3 regions of the Enterobacter sp. SA197 genome follow, and region 1 is predicted to be linked to each of the others. Evidence: predicted binding sites of a transcription regulator. Region 1 holds the regulator's gene; each other region holds the start of a gene.

Region 1 (10,952 bases):
TTTTTGTCGCCCACTGTTCGCAGACCTTGCGATAGTGGTGTGCGATGGTGGCGTTGGTGGACGCCTTCCACAATTCAGCAGAGAGCACGGTTTCGAGGTAGTTCACCAGCCAGAAAAATTCATCACGGGTATTGGTGATGGTCAGCACCGGGACTTTCATCGGCACCGTGCTGCCTTCATCAAGTGATTTAATGTGCAGCGGCAGATAGCCCAGACGGTGCAGCGCGCGGATGTGATCCACCGGCACGGCATCCTTACCGAGGTAGCTGTCCATCACGGTTTTATATTCATTGGCTACTTCATCTTCCGGACGGGCAAAAAAAGCGTCGTTGAACAGATCGACCATAAACCACTTTAAAAATCCCTGCAGACCAAAGAACACCAGTTTGCCATCGGCGACGGGTGAGGAGAAAAAGCGGTCACTGCGCGGTGTAAAGTTGGAATAGACCTGCGTGGTGCCCTCAGGATACTGCGCACGATGGGAAACTTTGTAACCGTCGATGGCCAGAACTGGATTCATTTTCATGGTGTTATCTCCCTTATGCGTTAAAAATGGTATCGATATCGATAAGCTCAACACGCGGTTCACGCAGCGTGGCTGAAGCAAAAGAGGTGGTGGTATAAATAGCGTCAATGCCATTATTGAGCAGGTTTTCCACCCCTTTGGAAAACACACCATGAGTCACGTACAGGCTCACGCTGCGCGCACCGGCATCACGTAACACCTGGGCGGAGCCGATAAAGGTGCCGCCGGCATCGCACAGGTCATCGACAATCAGCAGATCTTTTCCAGCCACCTCACCAGAGACCAGCGCAAAGCCTGTCAGGTTACCGCTGGCGACATCCCGCTCTTTGGTCAGAATGGCATAGCCCTGCGCCCCGCTGGCTTTCGCCACGTTATGAATTTTCTTTAATGCCCCCGCATCGGGAGCCACCAGCATCAAGTTTCCCGTACCAATGGCTTCGCGCAGGGTATCGCTTTGCATCAGGCAGGTTTCCTGGGCAATCACTACGCTGTTATTGATGGCTGCGGCCGCGGCATCGCTGTGTGGATCCAGCAGAAAGACTTTACTGAAGTGCAGCGTATTCAACTGGCTGGCAAAGACTTTTAACGCAAAGCTGTCACCGTAAACCATGTGTCTGTCCTGACGAGCCCAGGGCAGCCAGGCCAGTTCAAGATGGCTGACCGTAACATCCGTGACATGGCGGACGGCATCAACCAGTTGCGCGAGCAGCATAAAATCGTTCATATCGCGCATGGCCGCTATGCGAACCCGCATCACTTGTGCAAAGCGAGGTAAGGTATCGACCACTTTCAGCCATACTGCCCCGTCAGGAAAAACACCGCGCTCAATTTCAATGTGCTGATTATCAAGGGTTAGTTCAATTTTGCTGGTCATGTGTTACCTCGCCGTTAATTAATGTCCTTAAGACACTTATAATATTGTCCATAAGACACTTACTGGCAAGATCTTTTTCATTAATCCTGCGAAAATGCTTTCAACGAACTGATTATTAAAGAAATAAAAGTTATCTTGCCGCCCTCTGGTGGACTGATAAACTTGTGGCGTGTTTATTACGGCGAGTAAGCGATGATCAGCGAAGCAGAATATCTGGACTCTTATGACGCCACCCGGTTTCCTTCGCCGCTGGTAACGGTGGATAGCGTACTGTTTACGCTGCATGAGAAAGCGCTTTGCGTTTTACTGGTAAAGCGAGCGAGTCACCCTCAGCAAGGACGATGGGGTCTGCCGGGGGGATTTATCGATATGGAACAGGATGAATCAACCCGCGCAACGGCACTGCGCAAGCTGACGGAGAAGACCGGCGTTTCTCCCTCCTGGCTGGAGCAGCTCGATACCTTTTCCGGGGCCGCGCGTGACCCTCGCGGCTGGAGCCTGACTATCGCCTGGTATGCTCTCATTTCGTGGGTGGCCTGCGCACCGCATATTGCGAGCGTCAGTGATGCCAGATGGGTTCCGGTCTCCGCGCTTGACGAAAACGACCTCGCTTTCGATCACCGGGAGATTATTCAGACAGCCCTGCAACGGTTACGGCAGAAAACCATGTACTCTTTACTGCCTGTTTATTGTCTGCCTGATACCTTTACCCAGACACAATTGCACGAGGCGACGGAGATTATCCTCGGCCAGCCTATCCAGCGAAAAAGCCTGATTCGTCGCTTTGAGGCGTCAGGTATGTTTGAAGAGACAGGCGAGAGCGTGGCGACAGGGGCGCGAAAAGCGCGCCTGTGGCGACGCAAGCCGGGCGTTGACATCCATCTCTTTTCCCGAAATTTACTGGCGGAATAGCCTGTTATCCTCACGCGGCCCTGAACTGAACAAACCAAACCGCCGCGTGTCGATATAGCCTCTCCCCCTCATTGATTGATAGTTAAGTACAATGGCTGACATTACACCTTCACGACTTTCGGAACATGAAGACAACCGGCGCGACTTCCGCCCGATGCGCGGTGGCCGTAATCCGCACTTCCAGACCATGCTGCCGCGTGTGATTCGCCGCAAGCTGGGTTTTACGCCTGTCTGGCAGCGCCTCGAACTCCCGGATGGCGATTTTGTGGATCTCGCGTGGAGCGAAGACCCTCATCAGGCAAAACATAAACCCCGTCTGGTCGTCTTTCACGGTCTGGAAGGCAGTCTGCACAGCCCGTATGCGCACGGCATGATTGAAGCGGCCAAAGCGCGGGGGTGGCTGGGAGTGGTCATGCATTTTCGCGGCTGCAGCGGTGAGCCTAATCGTCTGAACCGCATTTACCATTCCGGTGAAACCGAAGACGGCACCTGGTTCCTGCACTGGCTGAAACGCGAGTTCGGTGAGGCCCGTACCGCTGCCGTCGGTTATTCACTGGGCGGCAACATGCTTGCCTGCTTGCTGGCAAAAGAGGGAAACCGCGCACCGCTGGATGCCGCCGTTATTGTTTCCGCTCCTCTGGTGCTGGAAGCGTGCAGCGCGCATATTGAGAAGGGTTTCTCCCGGGTTTATCAGCACTATTTGCTCAATTTACTGAAAGCCAACGCGTCGAGAAAACTGCGGGCCTACCCGGGCACGCTGCCGATTGATCTGTTGCAGTTAAAACGGGTCCGTCGGCTGCGCGAATTTGATGATTTAATTACTGCCCGTATTCATGGCTTTGCCGATGCCATCGACTACTATCGTCAGTGCAGTGCCATGCCGTTATTAAATAAAATTGCTCGTCCTGCGCTTATTATTCACGCAAAAGACGACCCCTTTATGGATCACCACGTCATACCGGATCCGGCGACGCTGCCACCCTGCGTAGAGTATCAACTGACCGAACATGGTGGTCACGTCGGTTTTGTGGGCGGCACCTTGCTGCGACCAGAGATGTGGCTTGAAAAACGCATCCCTGACTGGCTTAACACCTGGCTGGAGTCTTAAGATGATTATTCCCTGGCAGGATCTGGCACCTGAAACGCTGGATAATCTTATTGAAAGCTTTGTCTTGCGCGAAGGCACTGATTATGGTGAACATGAGCGCGCGTTCGCACAAAAAGTGGCCGACGTGAAACGTCAATTAGTCAGTGGCGAAGCCGTGCTGGTGTGGTCGGAATTACATGAAAGCGTCAATATCATGCCCCGCACCCAGTTTCGTGATTAAAAGCTCACTGCGATAGTCATCGCTAATTTCTGGAGTCGCTATGTCTGCAAAACATCCCGTAATCGCTGTAACAGGCTCCAGCGGTGCAGGAACCACCACCACCAGCCTCGCGTTTCGTAAAATTTTCGCTCAGCTGGAGTTGCACGCGGCAGAAGTTGAAGGCGATAGCTTTCATCGTTACACGCGCCCAGAGATGGACATGGCTATCCGCAAAGCACGCGATCTGGGCCGTCATATCAGCTATTTTGGCCCGGAGGCCAACGACTTTAGTCTGCTTGAGCAGACGTTTGTCGATTACGGTCATACGGGCACCGGTCAGGCGAGAAAATATCTTCATACCTATGATGAAGCGGTTCCCTGGAACCAGGTTCCCGGTACTTTCACACCCTGGCAGCCGCTGCCTGAACCCACTGATGTCCTGTTTTATGAAGGTTTGCACGGCGGCGTAGTCACCCCGCAGCATGATGTGGCGCGTCACGTTGATCTGCTGGTGGGCGTGGTTCCCATTGTTAACCTTGAGTGGATGCAAAAGCTGGTGCGCGATACGGGTGAACGGGGCCATTCACGTGAAGCCGTGATGGATTCGGTGGTGCGCTCGATGGAGGATTACATCAACTTCATTACGCCGCAGTTTTCCCGTACCCATATTAACTTCCAGCGCGTTCCTACCGTTGACACCTCAAACCCGTTCGCCGCAAAAGTTATCCCCTCTCTCGACGAAAGCTTTGTGGTTATTCACTTTCGTAATCTGGAAGGCATTGATTACCCCTGGCTACTGGCCATGCTACAGGGTTCATTTATTTCACATATGAATACGCTGGTAGTGCCGGGCGGCAAGATGGGACTGGCGATGGAGCTTATTATGACGCCGCTGGTAGAGCGATTAATGGAAGGTAAGAAGATCGAGTGAGTTCAGTTCCCTATCCCCTTGAGCTGAAAAATCCCCGGTAATAGTACATCTTGCAGCGATAACATTGCGTGATGAGAATAATACAGCCACCGCGATAACAGGGTCCGGCTGAAAATCACCGACGTGTATCCGTAAGGCCGGGGGGCAGGGCTGTGGCGATGAGCCAACCCTGGCTCGGTCACGGGTTCTGGATCTCTGGAGAAACCAGGAACCTGAGGTGAGCGGAATGACTACCAGAGCCGCATGTTTCCCCTCCCCAAAGAGGAGAGGGGACTGTCCGTGCTCGCATTATTTTGTGGGAAATCCCTCAGCCCGGCGGGGGCAGGAAAGAATATCCACCACCAATCAGGCTTCAATCACTTCATACGAATGGGTGATATTCACCGCTTTTTCCAGCATCAGCGCCACTGAACAGTACTTCTCTGCAGAGAGATCTACCGCACGTGATACTGCCGCATCCTTCAACGCTTTTCCTGTCACAATGAAGTGCAGATTGATGTGGGTGAATAAACGCGGCGCCTCTTCCCGACGTTCGGAGGTCAGCTTGACTTCGCAGTCTGTCACATCGTGACGGCCTTTTTGCAGAATAGAGACCACATCAATCGCGCTGCATCCGCCCGCGGCCATCAGCACCATTTCCATAGGGCTTGGCGCTTTATCGCCCGCATTACCATCCATCAGGATCTGGTGCCCGGAAGCAGACTCCCCCAGGAACGTTAACCCTTCAACCCATTTCACACGCGCATGCATTTTTCTTCACTCCGCAGTAGCAACTTTCTCTACAGATTACGCGTACATAAGAAAACTCGCAACGGAAGGCGACCTGCATCAAGCTGAAGCGAGACACCAGGAGACAGGCGGCAAAACCTATGCTAAAACAGTCTGGATGCTACAGTGATATATTGATGTACTGCATGTACGCAGAGGACATCACATCTTAGAGGCCGCAGACACGTCTGACGGTGCACTTCCCAGGTATCGGGAAGACAGATTGCAACCCCAGTCACAGGGCGCAGATCCTGAGGCTGGAGCCAGCTTATAACAGAGGATAACCGCGCATGGTGCTTGGCAAACCGCAAACAGACCCGACTCTCGAATGGTTCTTGTCTCATTGCCATATTCATAAGTACCCGTCGAAGAGCACGCTGATTCACCAGGGTGAAAAAGCGGAGACGTTGTACTACATCGTCAAAGGCTCAGTGGCTGTGCTCATCAAGGATGAAGAAGGAAAAGAGATGATCCTCTCTTACCTGAACCAGGGCGATTTTATTGGTGAACTGGGTCTGTTCGAAGAAGGTCAGGAGCGCAGTGCCTGGGTACGCGCCAAGACCGCTTGTGAAGTGGCTGAAATTTCCTACAAAAAATTCCGTCAGTTGATCCAGGTAAACCCGGATATTCTGATGCGTCTCTCTTCGCAGATGGCGCGTCGCCTGCAGGTCACGTCGGAAAAAGTGGGCAACCTCGCCTTCCTCGACGTAACAGGCCGTATTGCTCAGACGTTACTGAATCTGGCGAAACAACCCGACGCCATGACCCACCCGGACGGTATGCAAATTAAAATAACCCGTCAGGAGATTGGTCAGATCGTGGGCTGCTCGCGTGAAACCGTTGGTCGCATCCTGAAGATGCTGGAAGATCAGAATCTGATCTCCGCGCATGGTAAAACTATCGTCGTGTACGGAACACGTTAATCCCCGAACGGCGCGCTGCTCAAGGCAGTGCGCCGTTTTTGTTTTCCGATGTGGCGCAGGCTGATTTACCACCCCGAAATCAACTACGCACTGCGACAAACGCTGGTGTTATGTCTGCCTGTGACCGTTGGCCTGATTGCCGGTCGACTGGATTTAGGGCTGCTCTTCTCGTTAGTACCTGCCTGTTGCAATATTGCCGGTCTCGACACGCTGCATAAGCGCTTCTTCAAGCGGGTGATCATTGGCGGTTCGCTTTTCGCCGGTAGCAGTCTCGCGGTGCAATTCCTCCTTTTCGAAAACGTCCCGCTACCGCTCATTCTGACCCTGCTGGCGCTGGTGCTGGGGGTGACGGCTGAGATAAGCGCCCTGCATGGCAGGTTGCTCCCCGCCTCACTGATTGCCGCCATCTTCACCCTGAGCCTTGCGGGAAATATGCCGGTCTGGGAGCCACTGCTCATCTACAGCCTTGGCACGTTGTGGTATGGCGCGTTTAACGCCTTCTGGTTCTGGCTGTGGCGGGAGCAGCCACTGCGCGAGTCGCTGAGTTTGTTGTATCGACAACTGGCCGATTATTGCGAGGCTAAATACAGCCTGCTGACTCAGCATGCGGACCCGGAAAAGGCCCTGCCGCCGCTGCTCGCCCGCCAGCAAAAAGCGGTAGATATGATAAGCCAGTGCTACCAGCAACTGCATATGCTGGCGGCAAATCATAACAGTGATTACAAGCGCCTGCGCCGCGTGTTTCAGGTGGCGCTGGATCTGCAGGAGCACATAGCCGTTAGCCTGCACCAGCCAAAGGAAGTCCAGGAGCTGGTAGAGCGTAGCCATGCAGAAGAGGTGATTCGCTGGAATGCGCAAACCGTGGCGGCACGGCTACGGGTCATTGCAGACGACATCCTCTATCATCGTTATCCCCAACGCTTCAATATGGACAAGCAGACAGGCGCACTGGAAAAAATTGCCCGTCAGCATCCGGACAACCCGGTAGGTCAGTTCTGCGCCTGGCACTTCAGTCAGATTGCCCGTGTCCTGCGCACCCAGCGTCCACTCTATATTCGTGATTTGATGGAGGAAAAGCAGCGACGCCTGCCACTCATTCCGGCGCTGAAAAGTTATCTCTCCTTCAAATCTGCTGCATTGCGTAATGCTGCACGCCTCAGCGTTATGCTGAGCGTGGCCAGTCTGATGGGCAGTGCGCTGAATCTGCCTAAACCCTACTGGATAATGATGACGGTGATGTTTGTCACCCAGAATGGCTATGGCGCAACACGGGTGCGCATCCTGCACCGGGCGGCGGGGACCATGGCGGGGCTTATTATCGCCGGTGCCACGCTGCACTACCACGTGCCGGAAGGCTACACGCTCACCACCATGCTTATCGTCACGCTGGTTAGTTATCTTATCATTCGCAAAAGCTACGGCTGGGCGATGGTAGGCTTTACCCTGACGGCGGTGTACACGCTTCAGCTACTGACCCTTAACGGCGAACAATTTATCGTTGCCCGGCTTATTGATACGCTGATTGGCTGTCTCATTGCCTTCGGCGGCGTCGTCTGGCTCTGGCCGCAGTGGCAAAGTGGACTGCTGCGTCGTAACGCCCATGACGCGCTGGAAACCTATCAGGACGCCATCCAGCTTATTCTCAGCAATGACCCCAAGGCTTCGCCGCTGGCATACCAGCGTATGCGCGTTAATCAGGCACATAACGCGTTATTCAACTCGCTTAATCAGGCGATGCAGGAGCCCGGCTTCGATACGCGCTACCTCTCCGACATGAAACTGTGGGTTACCCACAGCCAGTTTATCGTTGAGCATATTAATGCCATGACGACGCTGGCGCGCGAACACACCATGCTTACGCCGGACCTGGCCCAACGTTATTTGCAGTCATGTGAAATTGCCTTACAACGCTGCCAGCAACGGCTGGAGTATGACGGGCCGGGAGAATCAGGGGATGTGAACATTCTGGAGGCACCGGAGACCATGACCCAGGGTCCGATGAGCACGCTGGAGCAGCATCTCCAGCGTATTCTGGGACACCTGAGTACCATGCACACCATCTCTTCGGTAGCCTGGCGTCAGCGCCCCCATCACGGTATCTGGCTGGTTCGCCGGTTACGACGTTAACCGTTAACCACTTTCGCGACCGCCCGGGCAAAACGGCTCATGCCCTCTTCGATATCACTCTCTTCAACGATAAGCGCAGGCGCAAAACGCATCACGTCAGGGCCAGCGTTCAGTACCATGACGCCCGCATCCGCTGCGGCCAGCAGGAAATCACGCGCACGGCCTTTAAACTGTGGTTTAAGCCCGGCACCAATCAGCAGGCCCATGCCGCGAATATCACTGAACACATCGTATTGAGCATTGATGTTTTCCAGATGCTTCACAAACAGCGCGCGTTTCTCCATTACCCCGTTTAACACGTCTGGCGTATTGATAATATCGAACGCGGTACCGGCCACCGCACAGGCCAGCGGGTTGCCGCCGTAGGTGGAACCGTGAGAGCCAGGATGGAACGCGCTGGCTATCTCCTGCGTGGTCAGCATGGCGCTGACAGGGAACCCGCCGCCGAGCGCCTTCGCGCTGGTGAGGATGTCCGGTGTTACGCCATAGTGCATATAGGCAAAGAGCTCGCCGCAGCGTCCCATCCCGCACTGCACTTCATCAAACACCAGCAGCGCCTTGTGCTCATCGCACAGGTCACGCAGCCCCTGCAGGAACTCAGGCGTAGCCGCGGTCACGCCCCCTTCACCCTGAATCGGCTCTACCACCACCGCACAGGTATGGTCATCCATCACTGCTTTGACAGCATGCAGATCGTTAAACGGCACATGAATAATATCGGCTGGTTTTGGGCCAAAGCCGTCGGAGTATTTTGGCTGCCCCCCTACGGTGACGGTGAACAGTGAGCGGCCATGAAACGCGTTGTGAAAAGCGATGATTTTGGTTTTGTGCGGACTATGGCGGGTAGAGGCATAAAAACGGGCCAGCTTGAAGGCGGTTTCGTTGGCTTCGGTGCCGGAGTTCATAAACACCACGCGCTCAGCAAAGGTCGCATCAATTATTTTACGCGCCAGCCGCAGCGCCGGTTCGTTGGTGAACACATTGCTGATATGCCAGAGGGTTTCACCCTGAGTTTTTAACGTCTCCACCAGTGCCGGATGGCAATGCCCCAGCGCCGTCACGGCGATACCGCCTGCAAAATCCACGTACTCTTTACCCTGCTGATCCCAGACGCGGCTGCCCTTTCCCTTGACCGGGATAAACTCGGCTGGCGCGAAGATAGGTAAAATTACGTCGTCGAAGGTTGCGCGCGTGATTGCGTCGTGCTGAGTTGCCATGTGACCCCACCCTTGTTAAATAAGAAGCAGAAGTGAAAATATAATCACGAAATATGCATAAAAAATCACTTAATGGCAACTAAAAATCGGTGCGATGCAAAAAGTTATTCAGTAGCGCATGCCCCTGTTCACTGAGGATACTTTCCGGGTGGAACTGCACCCCTTCCAGATCCCACTGGCGATGGCGAATGCCCATAATTTCCTGTGTCTCACTGAAAGCCGTGATTTCAAAGCACGCTGGCAATGTGGCGGGGTCGATGAGTAACGAGTGGTAGCGGGTTACCGTGAGCGGATTGTTAAGTCCCCGAAACACCCCCTCTCCCGTATGCGTAATGGGTGAGGTCTTGCCATGCATCACCTGCTTTGCACGGACAATGCGCGCGCCAAAGGCCTGCGCAATGGCCTGATGCCCCAGACAAACGCCAAGGACAGGTAGCACACCCGCGTAGTGGCGGATAACCTCAAGGGAAACGCCGGCTTCATCCGGCGTACAGGGACCAGGGGAGATAACGATTTTTTCGGGAGCGAGCAGCGCGATGTCCGCCAGGGTAATGTCGTCGTTACGTCTGACGTCGACCTGCGCGCCCAGCTCGCAAAAGTATTGATACAGGTTCCAGGTAAAGGAGTCGTAATTGTCGATAAGCAGGATCATGGCGGCCTCGTTACTCTGTGCCGCCCTATTCTACTCCGTTTCGCCTGCTTCGCTTACCACTTTGCCAAAGATGGCCACCAGCCCAACGAGATCGCCCATCGCGCCAGCCTGATTCGCCTCCGCCCACGCCTGTGGGTCGATTCCACGCCAGTCGAGCTGATAACCGGCGTGCAGTGCCAGCTGCTCGAAGAAGATCCGCTGCGTAATACCATTGCCAATACGGAAAGGATGTAACACATTGATTTCGCAATAATAGTGTGCCAGCCGTTCAACAAAGGCTTCCTTTTCAAGCCCCTGTAGCCAGTCCTCACTTTCCAGACTGCGCATCAGCGCATTGCCCTCTTTTTCGATGTAAGCGAAATGGCAAAAGCGGGTATCGCCCTGGTAAATATCCACTTCACGGATTTCACCCGCCCAGTCAAAGACATCCTGGTAGATGTGGCGATGGATCGCACATAAATGTGGCAAACCACGCGCCTGTGGCCCCAGTTCCAGCGTAGCGGCACGCAGTGCGGTCAGCTCCCATGCCGCCTTCTCAAGACGCTGCGCCTGGCGAATTCCCAATACATTACGCATCACGTTAATGCCAGCGTAAAGATACGGGTCGCGGTCATCACCTACTTTATCGCTCATTGCGCCCCCTTAATCTCTGCCAGTCGGGTTTCAATCTCTTCGGCCGTTAGCGTGACCAGTGGACTGTCCACCCCTTCAAGGC
Region 2 (10,952 bases), 2.3 Mb from region 1:
GCCGGTGCGCACGCTCCTCTGATGAGGCGTCAAGGAAAATTTTTACTGGCGCATCAGGAAACACCACGGTTCCCATATCACGACCATCGGCAATCAGACCAGGTGCTTCACGGAAGGCGCGTTGACGGCGCAACAGCGCTTCTCGGACACGGGGGAAGGCGGCAACCTGGGAAGCGGCATTGGCCACGTCCTGTGTGCGGATCTCACCACTGACATCCTCCCCTTCCAGAATCACTTCGAGGTTGCCGTTAGTCGAAATAAAACGCACATCCAGATGCGCTGCCAGCGGAACCAGAACCTCTTCAGAGGTGACATCGACGTGATGGTGCAATGCAGCCAGCGCCAGCACACGATAGATTGCGCCTGAGTCCAGAAGATGCCATTGCAACGCTTCCGCCATTGCTTTGCACAGGGTGCCTTTCCCCGCACCGCTTGGCCCATCAATGGTGATTACCGGGGCAATCGCTGTCATCTTTTTCTCCTTCATTAAGGCATACCGTTTACGTGAACGCCGCGCATTATACGCTGCAACGTGAATGACCGTTACTCCTGCGTGCAAATAACCTGTTGAATCGGATTGAGTGAAGAAGGTTTGCGCAATTATAGTGGGCTGGCAGAACGCCAGCCCGGAAGTGACAATGATTTACTTTTTGTCAGCCGCGATGCGATCGCGAATATGCTGCGCTCGCTCAGCTGAAGGCGGATGGGAGTCGAACATCGATTTTTCTGAGCCGGCATCCAGCTTAGCCAGTTTCTCGAAGCTGGTGACTAAGCCCTGAGTGCTGATCTTACGCTTTTTAAGCAGATCGTAGGAGAAGTCATCAGCATCCGATTCCTGGCTACGGGAGAAGGCGGAGTTAATCATTTTCTCCCCCAGTTCGCCGAGCTGAGAATTTGACAGCTGGGCACCGACGGCGCTGCTCGCAGAAATGGCATCGCGCGCTGCCAGCGTCGCATAGGCGGTTTGCATCGCTTTACGCGAATGTCCCAGCGCTACGTGACCCAGTTCATGGCCGAGAACCGCTTCAACTTCATTATCGGTCATCATGTCCATCAGGCCGCTATAAACGCGAATACAGCCGTTGGCCATTGCCCACGCGTTCACATCTTTAGTGGCATAGACTTTGTAATTAACCGGGGTACCGTCGATGGAACTGCCCAGTGCTTTGGAGATTTTTGCCAGTCGTTTGGTATAAGAACTCGAGGCCGGAGCAACGGTGTTCTGTTTATCCATCTCCGCACACGCTTCATTTGACAGCGTTTTAACGTCTGCGTCGCTTAATGTCGCGGCTTTATATGCAGACATGCCTGATTTCGCCAGCGAATCAGGATCGAGACTCATTGTTTTACAGCCTGAGATCAGTGTTGCCGCTACCAGGCAGCTTAAGAGTACTTTTTTATTTTTCATTACATCATCCTTGTATTAATCATTAACACCATTGGGATAAATCCGCAAAAAGATTAACACTATAAGGTTATGATGTTACAACCAAAAAATGACAGGTGCGGGCTACCCTGCAATATGTTAAGGGTAGCCCGGCATATCAAGCGAGGGTACTGATACGTGCTAATTGCTCAAAATAGTCCGGGAAGGTTTTCGCCGTACATTTCGGATCAAGGATCGTAACCGGCGTGTCTGACAATGCTACCAGTGAGAAACACATCGCCATACGATGATCGTTATAGGTACCGATTTCCGCGTACTGTATGTGAGCAGGCGGCGTGATACGAATAAAATCTTCGCGCTCTTCCACCTCAGCACCAACTTTGCGCAGCTCGGTTGCCATTGCAAAGAGACGATCGGTCTCTTTCACCCGCCAGTTATAAATATTACGCATGGTAGTAGTACCACGCGCGAAGAGTGCTGCCGTGGCGATGGTCATCGCCGCATCCGGGATATGGTTCATGTCCATATCGATTGCCTTCAGCTCACCGTGGGTACAGGAGATAAAATCATCCCCCCAGACCACTGTCGCGCCCATTTTCTCCAGCACATCCGCAAAGCGGATATCGCCCTGCACGCTGTTACGCCCGATACCGGTCACTTTTACCGTGCCGCCTTTGATGGCACCTGCAGCAAGGAAATAGGAGGCGGAGGAGGCATCCCCTTCCACCAGATAGTGCCCCGGTGAGTGGTAACGCTGGTTTCCACGCACAACAAACTGTTGATAATCCTGGTTATCTACTTCTATCCCGAAGGTTTTCATCAGATGAAGAGTAATGTCGATATAGGGTTTGGAGACCAGGTCGCCTTTAATAGTGATGGTCGTATCCTGCGGCGCAACCGGCGCCATCATCAACAATGCGGTGAGGAACTGGCTGGAAACGCTGCCATCAACCTCAACCCGCCCTCCTACAAACCCACCGCGTAAACGCAGCGGAGGGTAATTTTCCTGCTCAAGATAATCAATTTGCGCGCCACCCTGACGTAGCGCATCGACCAGGTGACCAATCGGGCGTTCTTTCATTCGCGGTTCACCGGTCAGCACCAGATCGTTAACGCCCAGACAAAGCGCAGCAGCCAGAGGCCGCATCGCCGTACCGGCATTTCCCAGGAATAACTCCAGCGGTTTATCACAAATCAGTGGACCGCCGACACCCGTGACCTCGCAGCGTGTACGATCGTCTGAAAGCGTAAACGAGACACCCAACGCACGCAGTGCATTGAGCATATGGCGCACATCGTCACTGTCCAGCAGATTGGTCAGTACGGTGGTACCCTCAGCGAATGCCGCCAGCAACAAGGCACGGTTAGAAACACTTTTAGAACCAGGCAGATTGATGGTGCCATCCACCCGCGCGATGGGTTGTAACGTCAGGGATTCCATGAAACTTAACTCTCAACAAATACACAATAAAAACCCCCGCAGCAGATGACGGGGGTAAGATGACAGGCAGGGTTAACCGCGACGACGTTCGAAGTCAGTCATAAATTCGGTCAGGGCTTTCACACCTTCGAGCGGCATGGCGTTATAAATTGAGGCACGCATACCACCCACCACACGGTGGCCTTTGAGGGCATGCAGTCCCGCCGCCAGCGACTCTTCAAGGAAGCGTTTATCAAGCGAGCTATCCGCCAGCTGGAAAGGGATGTTCATACGAGAACGGTTCGCTTTCGCGACATCGTTACGATAGAAATCACTGTTATCAATGACGCCATAAAGCAGGTCTGCTTTTTGCTGGTTAACTTTATCCATCGCCGCTACGCCACCGTTGTTCTTCAGCCATTTGAAGACCAGGCCGGCCAGATACCAGGCAAACGTCGGCGGCGTGTTAAACATGGAGTCGTGTTCAGCCAGAATGCTGTAGTCCAGAATGGACGGGCAGCTCTGATGCGCTTTGCCCAGCAGATCGTCACGCACAATCACCAGCGTCAAACCCGCAGGACCGATGTTTTTCTGCGCTCCGGCATAAATCACGCCATAACGGCTGACGTCCAGCGGACGAGAAAGGATTGTGGAGGAGTAGTCAGCGGTGACGATAACATCGCTGCCAAAGTCAGGCGTTTCATCGATGGCGATGCCATCAATGGTTTCGTTCGGGCAGTAGTGCAGGTAAGCGCTATTGTCGCTGAGCTGCCATTCGCGCATCGGCTTCACGCCACGCAGACCATCCACAGTGATTTTGGCGTCAATCACGTTTGGCGTGCAGTATTTTTTGGCTTCTTTGACAGCGCTTGCTGCCCAATAGCCCGCATCAACGTAGTCTGCCGTGGTTTTATCACCGAGAATGTTCAGCGGGATACCTGCAAACTGACCGCGACCGCCGCCGTGACAGAACAATACTTTGTAGTTCGAGGGGATATTCAGTAAATCACGAAAATCCTTTTCTGCTTCTTCCGCCACCTGAATAAATTCTTTACCACGGTGGCTGATCTCCATCACCGATGTACCAAGACCCTGCCAGTCACACAACTCTTGTTGAGCTTGTTTAAGCACATCCGCCGGTAACATTGCCGGACCTGAACTGAAATTAAAGACCTGAGCCATTTCCCCTCACCACGCTAAAAGCAATAAGTTATAACAGTGGATATCGGTTTTATCATTCAGTGACACGCGCCGCAATGTCTAAAACTTATGACCCGGTAAACGTGCTGTGCTTCACACAAAACATTCTTCCGGGTAACCATCATAAAACCGACATAATCGCTGTCAGGTTATCCTAATTCCCCGGCTCGCCTTCGACCATTCTGGATTTGCGCAGCGCGGACATAATTGATGCTCCCCTGCCCGCATGGTTATTACCCGGCTACATTGCACACAGGCATAATCTCCCTGTTCCGGTACCGTTGTATAACGTGGAGAGTACTCGGCGGGTAAAATACACAGTCCAGGTTTAATGTCCTCATCTGCATAATAAAAGACACTGAGCTGGCCGTTCGTTTCCAGAATAGCGAGGCGAACCTGACCAAGGTGATCGACACCGCTAATGCGAAGCTCCATAAAAAATTCGAATTCGGTCATATTCTCCTTGCTCAGTTTCTCCCAGGCGAACTCCCCTTCTTCAATAATGATGGCGGGCTTGCCTTCCAGCAGATCCTCAAGCTTTTCACTATGAGACATCAGCCACATGACGAGTCGATATAACCCGGCAAGGGTAATAAACACCACCAGCACCGGTAGCATGGGGACATCATCATAGAAGGCGACATCGCCTGCCGCCGACCCTAAGGTCAGAATGATCAACACTTCAAATAACGACATCTGCCGGACACCGCGGCGACCGGTAATTTTGAGAAACAAGAAAACCAGAATGAAGGTATAAAGACTGCGTAGCGCGACTTCTCCCAGAAACTCCAGCGGAACCTTATCAAGTGCCATTCGGTGCAAATCAAACGCTTTCATTTTTAACGCCTTATCAGCGAGTTATGTTTAGTAAGCATAGCCAAAAGTTTTATTTTCGCCGACCGTCCGGTGAAGATAGCGTCAGTCACATAAAACCCGTATGATCGCCCGCTTTACGTACAAAAAAGTGACTGCTGCTATGACGCAAACCTATATCCCCGGCAAAGACGCCGCTCTGGAAGATTCCATCACTCGCTTCCAGCAAAAACTCCTCGATCTTGGCTTTAATATTGAAGAGGCCTCCTGGCTGAACCCGGTACCCAACGTCTGGTCCGTGCATATTCGTGATAAAGACAGCGCGCTGTGCTTCACCAATGGTAAAGGCGCCACCAAAAAGGCCGCTCTGGCTTCCGCGCTGGGTGAATATTTTGAGCGTCTTTCCACTAACTACTTCTTTGCCGATTTCTGGCTGGGTGATACCGTCGCTAATGGCCCTTTCGTTCACTACCCGAACGAAAAATGGTTCCCGCTGCCGGAAAATGACCAACTGCCGGACGGAATACTTGATGCCCGTCTGCGCGCCTTTTACGATCCGGAAAACGAACTGACCGCCGGTATGCTGGTGGATTTGCAATCCGGCAACGAAGCTCGCGGCATCTGTGCTCTGCCGTTTACTCGTCAGTCTGACGCGCAAACCGTCTACATCCCTATGAACATTGTTGGCAACCTCTACGTCTCTAACGGCATGTCTGCCGGTAACACGGCTAACGAAGCGCGTGTTCAGGGTCTGTCCGAAGTGTTCGAACGCCATATTAAAAATCGCATCATCAGTGAACGCATCAGCCTGCCGGAAATCCCGGCCGAGGTACTGGCACGTTATCCGGGTGTGGTGGCCTCCATTGAGAAGCTGGAAGCAGAAGGTTTCCCTATCTTCGCCTATGACGGTTCCCTTGGTGGCCAGTATCCGGTCATTTGTGTGGTGCTGTTTAACCCGGCAAATGGCACCTGCTTTGCGTCCTTTGGTGCCCATCCGGACTTCGGCGTGGCGCTGGAGCGCACCGTGACCGAACTGTTGCAGGGCCGGGGCCTGAAGGATCTGGACGTCTTTACCCCACCCACCTTTGATGATGAAGAAGTGGCGGAACATACCAATCTCGAAACACACTTTATCGATTCCAGCGGTTCGATCTCCTGGGATCTGTTTAAACAGGACGCGGATTATCCCTTTGCAGACTGGAGCTTTGCGGGCACCACGGAAGAAGAGTTCGCTACGCTGATGGCTATCTTCCGCGCGGAAGATAAAGAAGTGTACATCGCTGACTACGAGCATCTGGGGGTTTACGCTTGCCGCATTCTGGTGCCGGGTATGTCCGATATTTATCCTGCTGAAGATCTGTGGCTTGCAAACAATGCGATGGGCAGTCATCTGCGCGAAACGATCCTCTCATTGCCAGGTAGCGAGTGGGAAAAAGAGGATTATCTGAATCTGATTGAGCAGCTTGATGAAGAAGGCCATGATGACTTCACCCGCGTTCGCGAACTGCTCGGTATCGCAACCGGCAAAGATAACGGCTGGTTTACCCTGCGCATTGGTGAGCTGAAAGCTATGCTCGCCCTCGCCGGTGGCGACACTGAGCAGGCACTGTCATGGGTTGAATGGACGATAGAGTTCAATGGTTCTGTTTTCAGTGCTGAACGCGCCAATTTCTACCGCTGCCTCCAGACCCTGTTGTTGCTGGCTCAGGAAGAAGAGCGTCAACCTTTGCAGTATCTGAATGCTTTTGTGCGGATGTATGGCGCAGAAGCGGTTGAAGCCGCAAGCGCAGCCTTGAGCGGTGAAGAACCTTTCTACGGCTTACAGCCTGCGGATGGGACGCTTGAAGCTTTCCCGGCCCATCAGGCGTTGTTAGCCGCTTACGAAAAATTACAACGTGCTAAACGTGCTTTCTGGGCGAAATAGCAACAAGTAGTACGACATTCTGTAGGCTTAATCGCAAGTTCAGGCTATATTACGGGGCAATTTCATTGCCCCTTTTTATTTATATTTCGGCAATGAAAGCCAATTGTAATAATAAAGTTAATTATGGGTAAATATATATATAGATACTCAGGGCTTATTGTTACTTTTTATGGCAATTACTCCATTTTAATTAACTGTTAATTGGGAGCGAGCATAAAAAAATTCAACACTTCTTGTAAATTTTAAACTTTATTTTTACTTTGATAATCAACACTTTAGTTCGCATTCGCAGTATAACCCTGCGCTTTGCGGTCCTATTAGCCAGGCGAGATATGATCCATATCAAATTCTCTTCTATAATGCTTTGTTAGTATCTTCTCGCCGACTTAAACAAAGAGAGAGTTAGTGTGAAAGCTGACAACCCTTTTGATCTAATACTTCCCGCTGCGATGGCAAAAGTTGCCGAAGAAGCAGGCGTCTATAAAGCAACGAAGAAACCGCTGACCACATTCTTTTTGGCGATTACTGCCGGTGTCTTTATCTCCATCGCTTTTGTTTTCTATATTACAGCCACGACAGGTACTGCCTCGATGCCCTATGGCATTGCTAAACTGATTGGTGGCATCTGCTTCTCATTAGGGCTAATCCTTTGCGTCATCTGCGGCGCTGACCTCTTTACATCAACAGTACTGATCGTCGTGGCTAAAGCCAGCGGACGTATCACCTGGGGTCAGTTGGCTCGCAACTGGGCAAACGTCTATATCGGTAACCTGATTGGCGCACTGCTCTTTGTCTTACTGATATGGCTTTCAGGTGAATATATGGTGGCGAACGGCGGATGGGGTCTCAACGTCCTGCAAACCGCTGACCATAAATTGCACCATACTTTTATTGAAGCCGTTGCCTTGGGCATTCTGGCGAACCTGATGGTCTGTCTGGCGGTGTGGATGAGTTATTCCGGCCGTAGCCTGACAGATAAAGCACTGATTATGGTGCTGCCGGTAGGCATGTTTGTTGCCAGCGGCTTTGAGCACAGCATCGCAAATATGTTTATGATCCCTATGGGTATCTTAATTCGTCACTTTGCGGCCCCGGAGTTCTGGACTGCTATCGGTTCTAACCCGGATAACTTTTCTCACCTGACAATTGCAAATTTCATCACCGATAATCTGATTCCTGTAACAATTGGGAATATCATTGGTGGAGGATTATTAGTCGGGTTGACATACTGGGTCATTTACCTGCGTGGCGACGATCATCACTAACGGTTGTCTCAGGCAGTAAATAAAAAATCCACTTAAGAAGGTAGGTGTTACATGTCCGAGCTTAATGAAAAATTAGCCACAGCCTGGGAAGGTTTTACGAAAGGTGACTGGCAGAACGAAGTAAACGTACGTGACTTCATCCAGAAAAACTATACCCCTTACGAGGGTGACGAATCCTTCCTGGCCGGCGCTACCGAAGCTACCACCGCGCTGTGGGATAAAGTTATGGAAGGTGTTAAACAGGAAAACCGCACTCACGCGCCTGTAGATTTTGACACCTCTGTTGCCTCTACTATTACTTCTCACGATGCTGGTTACATCAACAAAAGCCTTGAGAAAATCGTTGGTCTGCAGACTGAAGCACCGCTGAAACGTGCAATTATTCCGTTCGGTGGCATTAAAATGGTCGAAGGTTCCTGCAAAGCGTACAACCGCGAGCTGGACCCGGCACTGAAAAAAATCTTTACCGAATACCGTAAAACGCATAACCAGGGCGTGTTTGACGTTTACACCAAAGACATCCTGAACTGCCGTAAATCTGGCGTATTGACCGGTCTGCCGGATGCGTATGGTCGTGGCCGTATCATCGGTGACTACCGTCGTGTTGCCCTGTACGGCATCGACTTCCTGATGAAAGACAAATATGCCCAGTTCCTGTCCCTGCAATCTGACATGGAAAATGGCGTTAATCTGGAAGCCACTATCCGTCTGCGTGAAGAAATCTCTGAACAGCACCGTGCTCTGGGTCAGATCAAAGAAATGGCCGCTAAATACGGTTACGACATTTCTGGTCCGGCAACGACTGCACAGGAAGCAATTCAGTGGACTTACTTTGGCTACCTGGCCGCTGTTAAATCCCAGAACGGCGCAGCAATGTCCTTCGGTCGTACCGCTACCTTCCTTGACGTGTTCATTGAGCGCGACCTGAAAGCCGGCAAAATCACCGAACAAGAAGCGCAGGAAATGGTTGACCACCTGGTCATGAAACTGCGTATGGTTCGCTTCCTGCGTACCCCTGAGTATGATGAACTGTTCTCTGGCGACCCGATTTGGGCAACAGAATCCATCGCAGGTATGGGCGTGGATGGTCGTACGCTGGTTACCAAAAACAGCTTCCGCTTCCTGAACACCCTGTACACCATGGGGCCGTCTCCGGAGCCGAACATCACCATTCTGTGGTCAGAAAAACTGCCACTGAACTTCAAAAAATACGCGGCTAAAGTCTCCATCGATACCTCTTCTCTGCAGTATGAGAACGACGATCTGATGCGTCCTGACTTTAACAACGATGATTACGCTATCGCCTGCTGCGTAAGCCCGATGATCGTTGGTAAACAAATGCAGTTCTTTGGTGCTCGCGCTAACCTTGCGAAAACCATGCTGTACGCAATCAACGGCGGCGTCGATGAAAAACTGAAAATTCAGGTTGGCCCGAAATCTGAACCGATTAAAGGCGACGTACTGAACTATGACGAAGTCATGGATCGTATGGACCACTTCATGGACTGGCTGGCTAAACAGTATGTCACTGCGCTGAACGTCATCCACTACATGCACGACAAGTACAGCTACGAAGCTTCACTGATGGCGCTGCACGATCGTGATGTTATCCGCACCATGGCATGTGGTATCGCTGGCCTGTCTGTTGCTGCTGACTCCCTGTCTGCAATTAAACATGCAAAAGTGAAACCTATTCGTGACGAAGATGGCCTGGCTATCGACTTCGAAATCGAAGGTGAATACCCGCAGTTTGGTAACAACGACTCTCGCGTTGATGACATGGCGGTCGATCTGGTTGAACGTTTCATGAAGAAAATTCAGAAACTGACTACCTACCGTAACGCTATCCCGACGCAGTCCGTTCTGACCATCACCTCTAACGTTGTGTATGGTAAGAAAACTGGTAACACCCCGGATGGTCGTCGTGCTGGCGCGCCGTTCGGACCAGGTGCTAACCCAATGCACGGTCGCGATCAGAAAGGTGCGGTTGCCTCTCTGACTTCCGTTGCTAAACTGCCGTTTGCCTACGCGAAAGATGGTATCTCTTACACCTTCTCTATCGTTCCGAATGCACTCGGTAAAGACGATGAAGTGCGTAAAACTAACCTGGCAGGCCTCATGGATGGTTACTTCCATCATGAGTCTTCCATTGAAGGTGGTCAGCACCTCAACGTGAACGTCATGAACCGCGAAATGCTGCTGGATGCGATGGAAAACCCGGAAAAATATCCGCAGTTGACCATCCGTGTATCTGGTTATGCAGTGCGTTTTAACTCCCTGACTAAAGAACAGCAGCAGGACGTTATTACCCGTACTTTCACTCAGACCATGTAAGTCCTCTTACTGAAATGGTGAAGTAAAACGCGTACAATAAAGGCTCCACATCAGTGGGGCCTTTTTAACACCCCTCTCCAGTCTGCTTCGTCGGTTATCTATACTATGGATATCTGCCAAAACAGATTGTTACCCAAAATAATTCGTGCTGCGAGAAGGGAGCCGCGCAGAAAATCCTCAGGCGTTTACGCAAGTAAATGACTGAGGTGAGCGAGGAAGCTAACGTATGTGCAGGACGAAGAGTGAAGGGTATTAACACAGCCGGATTGAGCTGTGCATCAATACAGGCCCCGGATGGGCCATATCTGGAGAAAACACCGCAATGTCAGTGATAGGTCGCATCCACTCCTTTGAATCCTGTGGCACCGTTGATGGCCCGGGTATCCGCTTTATCACCTTCTTCCAGGGCTGCCTGATGCGCTGCCTCTATTGTCACAACCGTGACACCTGGGACACCCATAGCGGCAAAGAGATAACCGTTGACGAGTTAATGAAAGATGTCGTCACCTACCGCCACTTTATGAATGCCTCCGGCGGCGGCGTCACGGCGTCAGGCGGTGAAGCCATGCTGCAGGCTGAATTCGTTCGTGACTGGTTTCGTGCCTGCAA
Region 3 (10,952 bases), 1.1 Mb from region 1:
ACATCTTTAATAATGTCGCGGAAGCGCTGGTCATCCGGGAAGATATCGAAGCCCGGAATGGCTTCCAGTTTGTCCAGCGTACCGCCGGTATGCCCCAGGCCGCGCCCGGAGATCATCGGGATGTAACCGCCACATGCGGCGACCATCGGTCCCAGCATCAGCGAGGTCACGTCACCCACACCGCCGGTGGAGTGTTTATCGACAATCGGGCCGTTGAGGTTAAGGCTTTTCCAGTCCAGCACCGTTCCTGAATCTCGCATTGCCATGGTCAGCGAAACACGCTCAGGCATCGACATATCATGAAAGAAAATGGTCATCGCCAGCGCAGCAATCTGCCCTTCGGAAACGGTATTATCGCGAATACCATTGATAAAAAAGCGAATTTCTTCTTCGCTTAACGCATGACCATCACGTTTTTTACGAATAATTTCTTGTGCGAGAAACACGGTACCCCCGAACAATCAGGTTAAGGGCGGCGGATGAGCCGCCGCAATGAAAAGCAAGATTTACTCAAATCATTCAGGCTGCAGGAAGGCGGTAAGGAAGCGTATCCCAGGCGCTTACCAAAACAAGTGGCCTGGGTAAGGAGGTGCAGCCAACGCACCTGCAGCCTGAAGCAGGATGAGTGAATCAGTAGCTGCTTGCGCTCTTACCGTCGCCGTGGCCCAACGCCTTTAACAGGCTTGCCAGCAGGCTGGACGCGCCAAAGCGATAGTGGCGGGCATCCGCCCAGTCAGCACCGAACAGCGCATCGGCAATCGCCAGATACTGCTGCGCGTCTTCAGCGGTACGCACGCCACCAGCCGGTTTGAAACCAACGGTTTTCTCAACGCCCATATCACGGATCACTTCCAGCATAATGCGAGCGCTTTCCGGCGTGGCATTGACCGGTACTTTACCGGTAGACGTTTTAATAAAATCCGCCCCGGCTTTGATGGAGATTTCAGAGGCCTTACGGATCAACGCTTCTTCTTTCAGCTCACCGGTTTCGATGATGACTTTCAACAGCACGTTTGCCGCCGCACAGGCTTCTTTACAGGCTTTGACCAGATCAAAACCCACCTGCTCGTTACCGGCGATCAGCGCACGGTACGGGAACACCACGTCCACTTCGTCTGCACCATAAGCGATAGCAGCGCGGGTTTCCGCCAGGGCAATATCAATGTCGTCGTTACCATGCGGAAAGTTAGTTACCGTCGCGATACGCACATCGGGGGTGCCCTGCGCATTCAGCGTTTTACGCGCAATCGGAATAAAACGCGGATAGATACAGATGGCCGCCGTGTTACCCACTGCAGTTTTTGCCTGATGGCACAGGGCGATGACTTTTTCATTGGTGTCATCGTCGTTAAGGGTAGTCAGGTCCATCAGTTTAAGCGCACGCAGGCTGCTTGCAGTTAAATCAGTCATAGCTCTCTCCGTCGGCAACTGCCGATTTAGTCGGGTCTGTTATTATTCTAACATTTACCCATCATCACACTTCGACACTCATCACAGTTAATGAAAACGACATACACATTTGCAAAACCATAATGAGACATTCATCAAATTTTTGTATTACGCGAAGAACGTTACTGGCTATTTAGCGGGTGTGGATCAAGAGAGACGAATCACCGATTACCTACACTTCGCTCACCACTTAAGGAATAAGAGGAGCGAATATGTCTTTGACTACTGATTCATCCCACCAGTCACGCTGCCGGGAAATTGTTACCAGTACGGCACTCACGCCTGCGCAAAAACGCCACTTTCTGGCGCTGGAAGCGGAGAACCATCTCCCCTACCCGGCGCTGCCGGAACAGTCTCGTGCCGCGCTGGAAGAAGGGACAATCTGCGATATGTTCGAGGGCCATGCCCCCTATAAACCACGCTATGTCCTGCCCGATTATGCAAAATTCCTCGCGAACGGTTCGCAATGGCTTGAACTGGAAGGGGCAACCGACCTCGACGACGCGCTGTCGATGCTGACTATCCTCTACCACCATGTTCCTTCCGTCACATCCATGCCCGTCTATTTGGGGCAACTCGATGCCATACTGCAGCCGTATGTTAAAATTCTAACACAAGAAGAGATCGATATTCGAATAAAACGTTTCTGGCGTTATCTCGACAGAACCCTGCCCGATGCCTTCATGCATGCCAATATTGGCCCTGCGGATACGCCTGTCACACGCGCCATTCTGCGTGCAGATGCCGAACTCAAGCAGGTTGCGCCTAATCTGACCTTTATTTATGACCCAGAGATTACGCCGCAGGATTTACTGCTTGAGGTGGCGAAAAACATTTGTGAATGCAGCAAGCCACACGTCGCTAACGGCCCGATAAATGATAAAATTTTCACAAAAGGGCAGTACGGCATCGTCAGTTGTTACAACTCCCTGCCGCTGGCAGGCGGGGGCAGCACCCTGGTGCGATTAAATCTGAAGGCCATCGCCGAACGCAGCAAGGAGAGCGACGATTTTTTCAGGCGCATGCTTCCCCACTATTGCCAGCAGCAAATCGCCATCATCAACGCGCGTTGTGACTTCCTCTACACGCAGTCCGGCTTCTTTGAGCATAGCTTCCTGGTGAAGGAAGGGCTGATTGACCCTCAGCGCTTTGCGCCAATGTTTGGGATGTACGGGCTGGCCGAAGCGGTTAACCTGCTGTGTGAACGAGCAGGTCTCAGCGCCCGCTACGGTAAAGATGAAGAGGCCACCAGGCTGGCCTATCAGATCAGCGAACAGCTCGCTCAGTTTGTGGCAACGACGCCGGTGAAACATGGCTGGAATAACCGGGCAATGCTGCATGCACAATCGGGTATCAGCTCAGACGCTGGCACGACCCCAGGCGCACGGCTGCCCTATGGCGACGAACCCGATCCCATCACCCACCTGCTCACGGTTGCCCCGCATCATGCCTGGTATACTTCGGGGATCAGCGACATTCTCACCCTGGATGAAACGGTAAAACGTAACCCGCAGGCGGTGGTGCAGCTCTGTCTCGGTGCGTTTAAGGCCGGGATGCGTGAATTCACCGCCAACGTCAGCGGTAATGATTTGGTGCGCGTCACAGGCTATATGGTGCGCCTCTCCGATCTGGAAAAATTCCGCGCTGAAGGGTCGCGCACCAATACCACCTGGCTGGGTGAAGAAGCTGCCCGTAATACCCGTATCCTTGAACGACAACCTCGTGTGGTCAGTCATGAACAGCAGATGCGCTTTAGTCAGTAACATCATTCCGTTTTCCTGCGTGGACGGGCCGGGAAGCCGCCTGGCCCTGTTTTTACAGGGCTGTAATTTGCACTGTAAAAACTGCCATAACCCGTGGACGATTGGCCGCTGCGATCATTGCGCCGTGTGCGTACCGGCCTGTCCGCATGGTGCCTTAACGCTGGCAGGCGGGTTAGTAAACTGGGATACCACGGTGTGTCAGCAGTGCGACACCTGCCTGACGCTCTGCCCCCGGCAGTCAACGCCGATGGCGAGCAGGCTCAGCGTGGATGAGGTGCTGGCCCATATCCAGAAAGCAATGATGTTTATTGAGGGCATTACCGTAAGTGGTGGAGAAGCGACCACGCAGTTGCCCTTTTTACTGGAACTTTTTAACGCCATTAAGAGCAGCAAAGCCCTGGGGCACCTCACGTGTCTGGTGGACAGCAACGGCGTTCTCAGCGAGACGGGCTGGCATAAACTGATGCCCGTGTGCGATGGGGCGATGATCGACCTGAAAGCCTGGAGTAGTACGTGCCATCACAGCCTTACCGGGCGGGATAACAGCCAGGTGAAGAGCAGCCTGCGTCTGTTAGCGGAAAACCGAAAGCTTGCTGAACTGCGGCTGTTGGTTATCCCCGACCATAGCGATTACCTGCAACACATTGATGCTCTGGCCGCCTTTATTCAGACGCTGGGTGAGGTACCAGTAAGACTCAATGCGTTTCATGCTCATGGCGTTTATGGCGAAGCAAAACAGTGGCGCAGCGCTGGAGCGCAGGATGTCGAACCGCTGGCGCAGGCGCTGGAAACACGGGGCATCACAAACGTTATCCTGCCTGCACTCTACCTGTAGTCATCCTCAGGCAAGCTGGAACAGACGGTGTGTATTGTCGAACAACGCCTGGGCAATCACATCCGGTGCTTCCGGGCGCAGTTCACAAAGCGTGTCGAAGACGCGTGCGGCCTGCTCAGGCCGGTTCGGCTGGCCCTGAAAACCATTCAACGGCATATCCGGTGCATCGGTTTCCAGCAACAGGGATCCAAGCGGCAACTGCGCCATTACCTCACGGGTCTTACTGGCACGCGGATAGGTAATCGTGCCCCCCACGCCAATACAATACCCGAGGCTGATAAAGCGTTCAGCCTGCTGCAAACTGCCGGCAAAGCCGTGCACCACGCCGGTTCGCGGTAAGCTGTGACGCTTTAAGTACATGGCGAGTTTGTCGTGCGTGCGCCGCGAGTGCAGGAGTACTGGCAAATCAAAGCGTTTTGCCAGTTTAAGCTGTGCTTCCAGCACGGCTTCCTGCTGTTCGAAGTGCGGATTTTCACGGTATAAATCGAGACCTATTTCACCGATGGCAACCACGTTGGCTGGCCGCGTGGCGAGGCGCTGTTCCAGTTTGTCGAGGCAATCCGGGGTGTGTTCTTCGATGACGATGGGATGCAGCCCGAGCGCGCCGTACAACGCAGGCCATGTACGGGCCAGGCTCTCCACGCGGTCAAAATAGCGCGATGCTATCGATGGCACGATAATCCGCTCGACGCCCGCCTCTGCCGCACGGGCGATGCTTTGCGCCTCATTGCCCGCAAACGGGGGAAAATCAAAGTGGCAGTGGGTATCGATGAAGCGAAAAGTCACGCCGTATCCTCGTCAATAAATGGCACATCGTTGGCCTGCACTGCGTTGACCAGTGGGGTGTCCAGCGCATCGTTTGCCACTGCGGCGGGCGGTACCACAATGGTCGCAGGGGGAGTGACAACCGGGCGATGACGAAGCAGCGGCGGCGTTGCCACCAGGAATTTACCCACCGTGGCAAGGAAATAGCGGCCACAAAGCCGACCTGTCCGGTAGTCTTCACGCAGCGCGGGCAGCCGACTGCCCAGCGCCATACTGCTTAACAGTTTTGGCGGATAGATCTCGATAATGCGCAGTTTACCGGGCGGCGTCTCGATAAACCGTTGGGTCGCGGAGTAGGTTTTCTCATGATGCTGCACCAGATTTATCAAGGGTTGCAGACTGCTCTCTCCCAGCCAGCGCTCCATGCGTTTAAACCATTGCGGGGTATAGTACATCTGCGAGGGTACGGTACGGATCACAACGATGGTTTTTGCCCCGCGCTTTGCCGCTTCCTGCACCGGAATGGCGTCACTCACGCCGCCATCAAGGTAGTTTATGCCATTAAGCATGACGCCCGGTCGGTAAAAACCCGGAATGGCGCTGGACGCCCGAATCAGATCAAGCCAGGTGCTGTTATCCGGTGAGAAATACTCTGCCGTGTAGTCATCCTGCCGGCAGGCGGTCATCAGAAAGGATTTTCCTGCATCAAACCCACGCGCGGCATAGTCCATCGCTAACGGCATTTTGGTTGCTGTGGCCTCTACCAGCCAGTCAAGGTCGACCAGATTACCACCGCGCACAAAGCGCACCGGGTCGAAAAAGTCCCGCGTCGTGGTATATCGCATGATAACTTTGCGGGCATACCCCGGCTGGTTGCAGACAAACGCAGAGAGATTCTGCGCACCGGCAGAGGTGCCAAGGTAAAGATCGAAGGGGTCGAATTCGGCGCGCATAAATTCATCCAGCACGCCGGCTGTGAAGATGCCCCGCTGACCGCCACCTTCACATACCAGGGCGATGCGGCCAGGACGAAATGGTTTTAGCGCAAGTGGCGCGATGTTGCCAAGCGTTACGGGAATATGCTGCCCCACCCTGCCTTCCTTTAATTATTATTGGTTATCATTAAGCCAAAGTAACGCATTTTACTATTCATAGAAACAATGAAAGCCAGTCACATGGACTGGCTTTAGGATTCGTTTAACCGAACGTTACATCGCTATGGGCGTCTGCGTCCCATGAACAGACTGACCAGGAACAGAATGATACCCACGATAAAGACGATTTTTGCAGCGCCAGCTGCCGTACCTGCCAGACCACCAAAGCCCAGAGCGGCGGCAATTAACGCGATAACCAGAAATATAATGCCCCAACGAAACATAAGACTCTCCTTAACCATAGTTAATGTCGACCGCTAAACGTGAGCGCTCAGGATGCTCACTGCGATATTTTCCCAGGTGCTTACTGACTTCGCCCGAATTTATCGGGTTTGCACATTTTCAGGGTTTATTACTTTGCTTTAAGATCGTTTTTCACGCTTTTAACGCCATCCACCGCTTTAGCGATGCTCTCAGCACGTTCGATTTGTGCCTGAGAATCAACGGTACCGGACAACTGCACGACACCATCGGTTGTTTCCACTTTCACCTTACGGGACGGGACGATGTCATCGGCAAGCAGTTTTGCTTTCACTTCACTGGTTGTCGCCGTATCGCCTGCATAACCTTTCGCGGTGGTTGATTTACCATCACGAACATGCAGTTTGTCACTTACGGAGGCCACACCCTCAACACCTTTCGCTGCGTTTACTGCCATTTCAGCCTGAGCCTGGCTCTCAACAAAACCACTCAGGGTCACCACTTTCTTCTCAGTTTTCACGGAAATATCGGTACTTTTGATATCCTCATGATCAACCAGCGCGGCTTTAACTTTTGCCGTAATGGCACTGTCATCCATGAAATCACCGACTTTATTCATAGAGCTATCGATTTTTTGCCCTGCGTTATCAGCAGTATTTTGCGCTTTGTCGGTTGTGGTGGTTTCCGCTAATGCAGAACCACTTGCAAGCGTTGCGCCCAACATTACTGCCAGCAGAGTCTTAGAAATCTTCAGTCTTGTCGTAGTCATCGATCTATTCCTGTAGTTTGCCCACAATTTGGGCTGTCCACGGCAATCAAGCCGTTGTTACTCTGGTGAAATCACCTAATATTGAGTCAAGGACTTGGGTCACATTCACGGCCTTTGCCGCTTTCACCCTTCGCACATGGCTCTTTTCCAGTCATTAATACTGAGCAATGACACTTTGGATGAATAAATAACCTTTGAACATGCATTGAACGGGATTAACACCCAACCAAAATGTCATTACTTTGTTAAATATAGATCACAATCGCAAAAGCGCTTGTTGGAGAGATTAAAAAGCGAGCAATGAAAGCGAAATCGCGTCTATTTAAGAACTTTCCGCAAGAGGCTAATAAGACAGGTAAAGTGACGGAGCACGGCGTCTGCCGCGCTCCGTAGAGGGATTAGTGTTCGCGGGTCTGATGGAACTGAACGTCAGGATAACGCTCACGTGCGAGGTTCAGGTTAACCATAGTGGGGGCAATATAGGTCAGGTTATCGCCGCCATCCAGCGCAAGGTGAATTTCGTTCTTACGTTTAAACTCTTCGAATTTCTTCACGTCGCCGCACTCCACCCAACGCGCAGTTGCCACGTTGACGGATTCATACACCGCTTCGACGTTGTATTCGCTTTTCAGACGCGATACCACTACGTCAAACTGCAGCACCCCTACCGCACCCACGATCAGATCGTTGTTGGCGATGGGACGGAACACCTGGACGGCCCCCTCTTCTGAGAGCTGTACCAGCCCTTTGAGCAGCTGTTTTTGCTTGAGCGGATCTTTCAGGCGAATACGGCGGAACAGTTCAGGGGCGAAGTTCGGAATGCCGGTGAACTTCATCATCTCACCCTGCGTGAAGGTGTCGCCAATCTGAATGGTGCCGTGGTTGTGCAGACCGATGATATCGCCAGGGAACGCTTCTTCAACGTGAGAGCGGTCGCCCGCCATAAAGGTCAGCGCATCGGAAATCACCACGTCTTTACCCAGGCGAACCTGGCGCAGCTTCATGCCCTTTTCATATTTACCAGAGACCACGCGCAGGAAGGCGACGCGGTCACGGTGTTTCGGGTCCATGTTGGCCTGAATTTTAAAGACGAAGCCGGAGAACTTCTCTTCCGCCGCCACGACCTCGCGGGAGTCGGTCGCGCGCGGCATCGGCGCTGGCGCCCACTCGACAAGCCCGTCGAGCATATGATCGACGCCAAAGTTACCCAGTGCCGTACCAAAGAAGACCGGGGTGATTTCGCCCGCCAGAAACAGCTCCTGGTCGAACTCGTTAGAGGCGCCCTGCACCAGCTCCAGTTCGTCACGCAGCTGTTGTGCCAGATCGTCCCCCACCGCCGCGTCCAGCTCCGGGCTGTTCAGACCCTTAACAATGCGCACTTCCTGAATGGTGTGGCCTTTACCGGTCTGGTAAAGGTAGGTTTCGTCTTTATAAAGGTGGTATACGCCTTTAAACAGCTTTCCACAGCCAATCGGCCAGGTGATAGGCGCACAGCCAATCTTCAACTCGTTTTCCACTTCATCCAGTAATTCCATAGGATCGCGGATGTCACGGTCAAGTTTGTTCATAAAGGTGATGATGGGCGTGTCGCGCAGACGGGTAACTTCCATCAGCTTGCGGGTACGATCCTCAACCCCTTTTGCCGCATCAATAACCATCAGACAGCAGTCCACCGCCGTCAGGGTACGGTAGGTATCTTCAGAGAAGTCTTCGTGACCCGGGGTATCCAACAGGTTCACCAGACAGTCGTGATACGGGAACTGCATCACGGAAGTGGTAATCGAGATCCCACGCTGCTTTTCCATTTCCATCCAGTCGGATTTTGCGTGCTGGCTGGAGCCACGGCCTTTTACCGTACCGGCGGTCTGGATAGCCTGTCCGAACAGCAGCACCTTTTCGGTGATGGTGGTTTTACCGGCATCCGGGTGAGAGATAATGGCGAACGTACGGCGCTTCGCTACCTCTTGTAAATAAGGAGACAACGTCATAATCAATTTCTTCTGGGTAAAGGCGCGGCCACAGCCACGCCAGGAGATAAGAAAAATGCGGCTATTGTACTCAACGACTGAGTGCAGACAATCAATGTTTACACAGGAGTTGCTCCAGTTCGGTTAGCGATGTCACGGTCCAGGTGGGATCAATACCCTCGGGCAGGACGCGATCGTGCGCGTTGAGCCAACAGGTCGACAGGCCTGCATTCATGCCTCCCAGAATATCGGATTCGGCGGTATCACCGACCATCAGCACCCGGGAGCGATCCGGATTTTGCGCCTGCGCCAGCGCGAAATCGAAAATACGTGGATCAGGTTTTGCGACGCCAACCTGCTCAGAGATGACCAGTAAATCAAAGTAGTCACGAAAACCGGTACGTTCCAGACGAATTTGCTGCAACGCGGTAAAGCCATTGGTAATAATGCCAAGCTTTGCCTTTCCTTTGAGGCTCGACAACAGAGAGGCGGCACCGGGCAGCGGCGCACAGATTTCCGCCATCGCATTAAGGAAGGCGTGATTTAAATCACCAGGGGCAACGTTAAGGCGTTCAGCCCATCCCTGAAAACGCTGATGTTGTAACTGTAACGCGGTAATAGCACCGTTCTGATAATCGACCCACAACGGTTTATTAATCGACTGATAGTCCTGAAAATCTTCGCTAGTGAACGTGACACTATAGTCAAGGAACATCCGCTGCAGGCCGCCGAACGCATCGAACGTAAACAGGGTTTCGTCAGCATCAAAGAATATCCAGTCCCATCTCATTACATCTACACCTTTCATTTATTAAAGTGGCAGCGCCATGATAATGGCGTCTTCCCGCCCGGTCGCGGTGGGATAATAGTTGCGGCGAATGGTCGCCTCGTTAAAGCCCAGACTTTCGTACAGGGCAATGGCGGCAAGGTTTGACGCCCGCACCTCCAGCCATAGCGTCAGGACGTCGCGCTTTTCAAGTTCGCTGATGAGGTGCTCAAGCAACGCCCGCCCCAGCCCCTTACGTTGCCATGTCGGGTCGACGGCGATATTAAACAGAGTGGCCTCGTCAAGCACGGCCTGGGTAATGGCAAAGGCCGCCATTTCATCGCCCACCATCAGCCGTAAATTGAGATAGCGCTCGCCCTGGTTAGACGCCAGCGTCTTCTCGCTCCAGGGAAAGGCATGCGCGCGAGTTTCGATATCATAGGCACGGGCTAAATCAGTCGTGGTGAGGGAAGAAATCGTGTTCATAATCGCAGATTTGTTGCCATAACGCGGCTCGTGCCGCCGGGTTTGCCCGAAGTTCGTCAAATGCAGGCGATGCCACTTGTGCGCCCGCCAGCGTCAGGGGTGTCTCAACACCTATTCGCCAGCTGTTACATGCTGACCCTTCGGGAAGCATGAGTACGCGGTCCGGTGTCAGTTGTAAGACCTGATCTGCAGTCACTGCCAGCGCGCGTAACACATCGTCTATCAACGGCTCGGTGAGGGCAGGAAGTTCAGAAGAGACCATTACCAGACGAACATGAGGCGGAAGCGAGATAGCGATCTCTCCCTGTAACGCCGTCGGGCGGCGCAGGGACCACTGGGTGATACCCAGTTGCTGTAATTGCCAGTCGCGTCGGGTCGTCATCGGGAAGCACTCCTGTCTGTCAGGCGCGCAAATATAGCAAACTCGTCGATTATGCGCCATCAACCAAAGAGGCAGCGTGAAGGATAACCTGTATACACACAACATCATTCACGTTGCATCGCGGCGACAAGGATGAGTATCCCCGGGAGCTTACTCAGGTAAGTGACCGGGGTGCAAAGACGCCGTCAACAAAGAGGCAGCGTGAAGGATAACGTGTATAATCCCGGGCTGAGTTTAATGAGGAACCCTCCCATGTCTGCTTTAACCCCGGCAAGTGAAGTCTTGCTGCGTCACAGTGATGATTTCGAACAAAGCCGCATTCTTTTTGCCGGTGACTTGCAGGATGACCTGCCCGCCAGGCTGGAGACCGCGTTTAGCCGCGCCTGGACCCAGCAATATCACCAGTGGCAAACGC

Evidence for each region. The regulator CRP, encoded in region 1, controls carbon source genes, mostly activating them, when cyclic AMP is high. The targets are predictions, from matches to a motif close to ATGTGANNNNNNTCACAT.
Region 2: a site for CRP is predicted at 7,075-7,092, ahead of focA (formate transporter FocA). Genes of this name have one in related genera too.
Region 3: a site for CRP is predicted at 1,533-1,550, ahead of deoC (deoxyribose-phosphate aldolase). Genes of this name have one in related genera too.

Annotation. Positions count from the first base shown of each region.
Region 1 covers NZ_CP096393.1:4,553,044-4,563,995, forward strand. The annotation lists gene M1D91_RS21410 (nicotinate phosphoribosyltransferase) at 1-526, opposite strand, end outside; gene prs (ribose-phosphate diphosphokinase) at 540-1,400, opposite strand; gene M1D91_RS21420 (NUDIX hydrolase) at 1,593-2,312, shown strand; gene M1D91_RS21425 (hydrolase) at 2,404-3,420, shown strand; gene M1D91_RS21430 (YheU family protein) at 3,422-3,640, shown strand; gene M1D91_RS21435 (phosphoribulokinase) at 3,681-4,550, shown strand; gene M1D91_RS21440 (OsmC family protein) at 4,896-5,300, opposite strand; gene crp (cAMP-activated global transcriptional regulator CRP) at 5,609-6,241, shown strand; gene M1D91_RS21450 (YccS/YhfK family putative transporter) at 6,290-8,368, shown strand; gene argD (bifunctional acetylornithine/succinyldiaminopimelate transaminase) at 8,365-9,585, opposite strand; gene pabA (aminodeoxychorismate synthase component 2) at 9,665-10,237, opposite strand; gene M1D91_RS21465 (putative adenosine monophosphate-protein transferase Fic) at 10,268-10,870, opposite strand; gene M1D91_RS21470 (YhfG family protein) at 10,867-10,952, opposite strand, start outside.
Region 2 covers NZ_CP096393.1:1,799,649-1,810,600, reverse strand. The annotation lists gene cmk ((d)CMP kinase) at 1-472, opposite strand, end outside; gene loiP (metalloprotease LoiP) at 644-1,408, opposite strand; gene aroA (3-phosphoshikimate 1-carboxyvinyltransferase) at 1,545-2,828, opposite strand; gene serC (3-phosphoserine/phosphohydroxythreonine transaminase) at 2,901-3,989, opposite strand; gene M1D91_RS08230 (DUF421 domain-containing protein) at 4,152-4,844, opposite strand; gene ycaO (30S ribosomal protein S12 methylthiotransferase accessory factor YcaO) at 4,984-6,744, shown strand; gene focA (formate transporter FocA) at 7,152-8,009, shown strand; gene pflB (formate C-acetyltransferase) at 8,061-10,343, shown strand; gene pflA (pyruvate formate lyase 1-activating protein) at 10,666-10,952, shown strand, end outside.
Region 3 covers NZ_CP096393.1:669,889-680,840, reverse strand. The annotation lists gene deoA (thymidine phosphorylase) at 1-446, opposite strand, end outside; gene deoC (deoxyribose-phosphate aldolase) at 631-1,410, opposite strand; gene M1D91_RS03125 (YjjI family glycine radical enzyme) at 1,662-3,212, shown strand; gene M1D91_RS03120 (YjjW family glycine radical enzyme activase) at 3,184-4,047, shown strand; gene M1D91_RS03115 (TatD family hydrolase) at 4,054-4,833, opposite strand; gene M1D91_RS03110 (patatin-like phospholipase family protein) at 4,830-5,903, opposite strand; gene M1D91_RS03105 (DUF1328 domain-containing protein) at 6,029-6,190, opposite strand; gene osmY (molecular chaperone OsmY) at 6,319-6,936, opposite strand; gene prfC (peptide chain release factor 3) at 7,335-8,924, opposite strand; gene yjjG (pyrimidine 5'-nucleotidase) at 9,016-9,693, opposite strand; gene rimI (ribosomal protein S18-alanine N-acetyltransferase) at 9,715-10,155, opposite strand; gene M1D91_RS03080 (DNA polymerase III subunit psi) at 10,124-10,537, opposite strand; gene rsmC (16S rRNA (guanine(1207)-N(2))-methyltransferase RsmC) at 10,790-10,952, shown strand, end outside.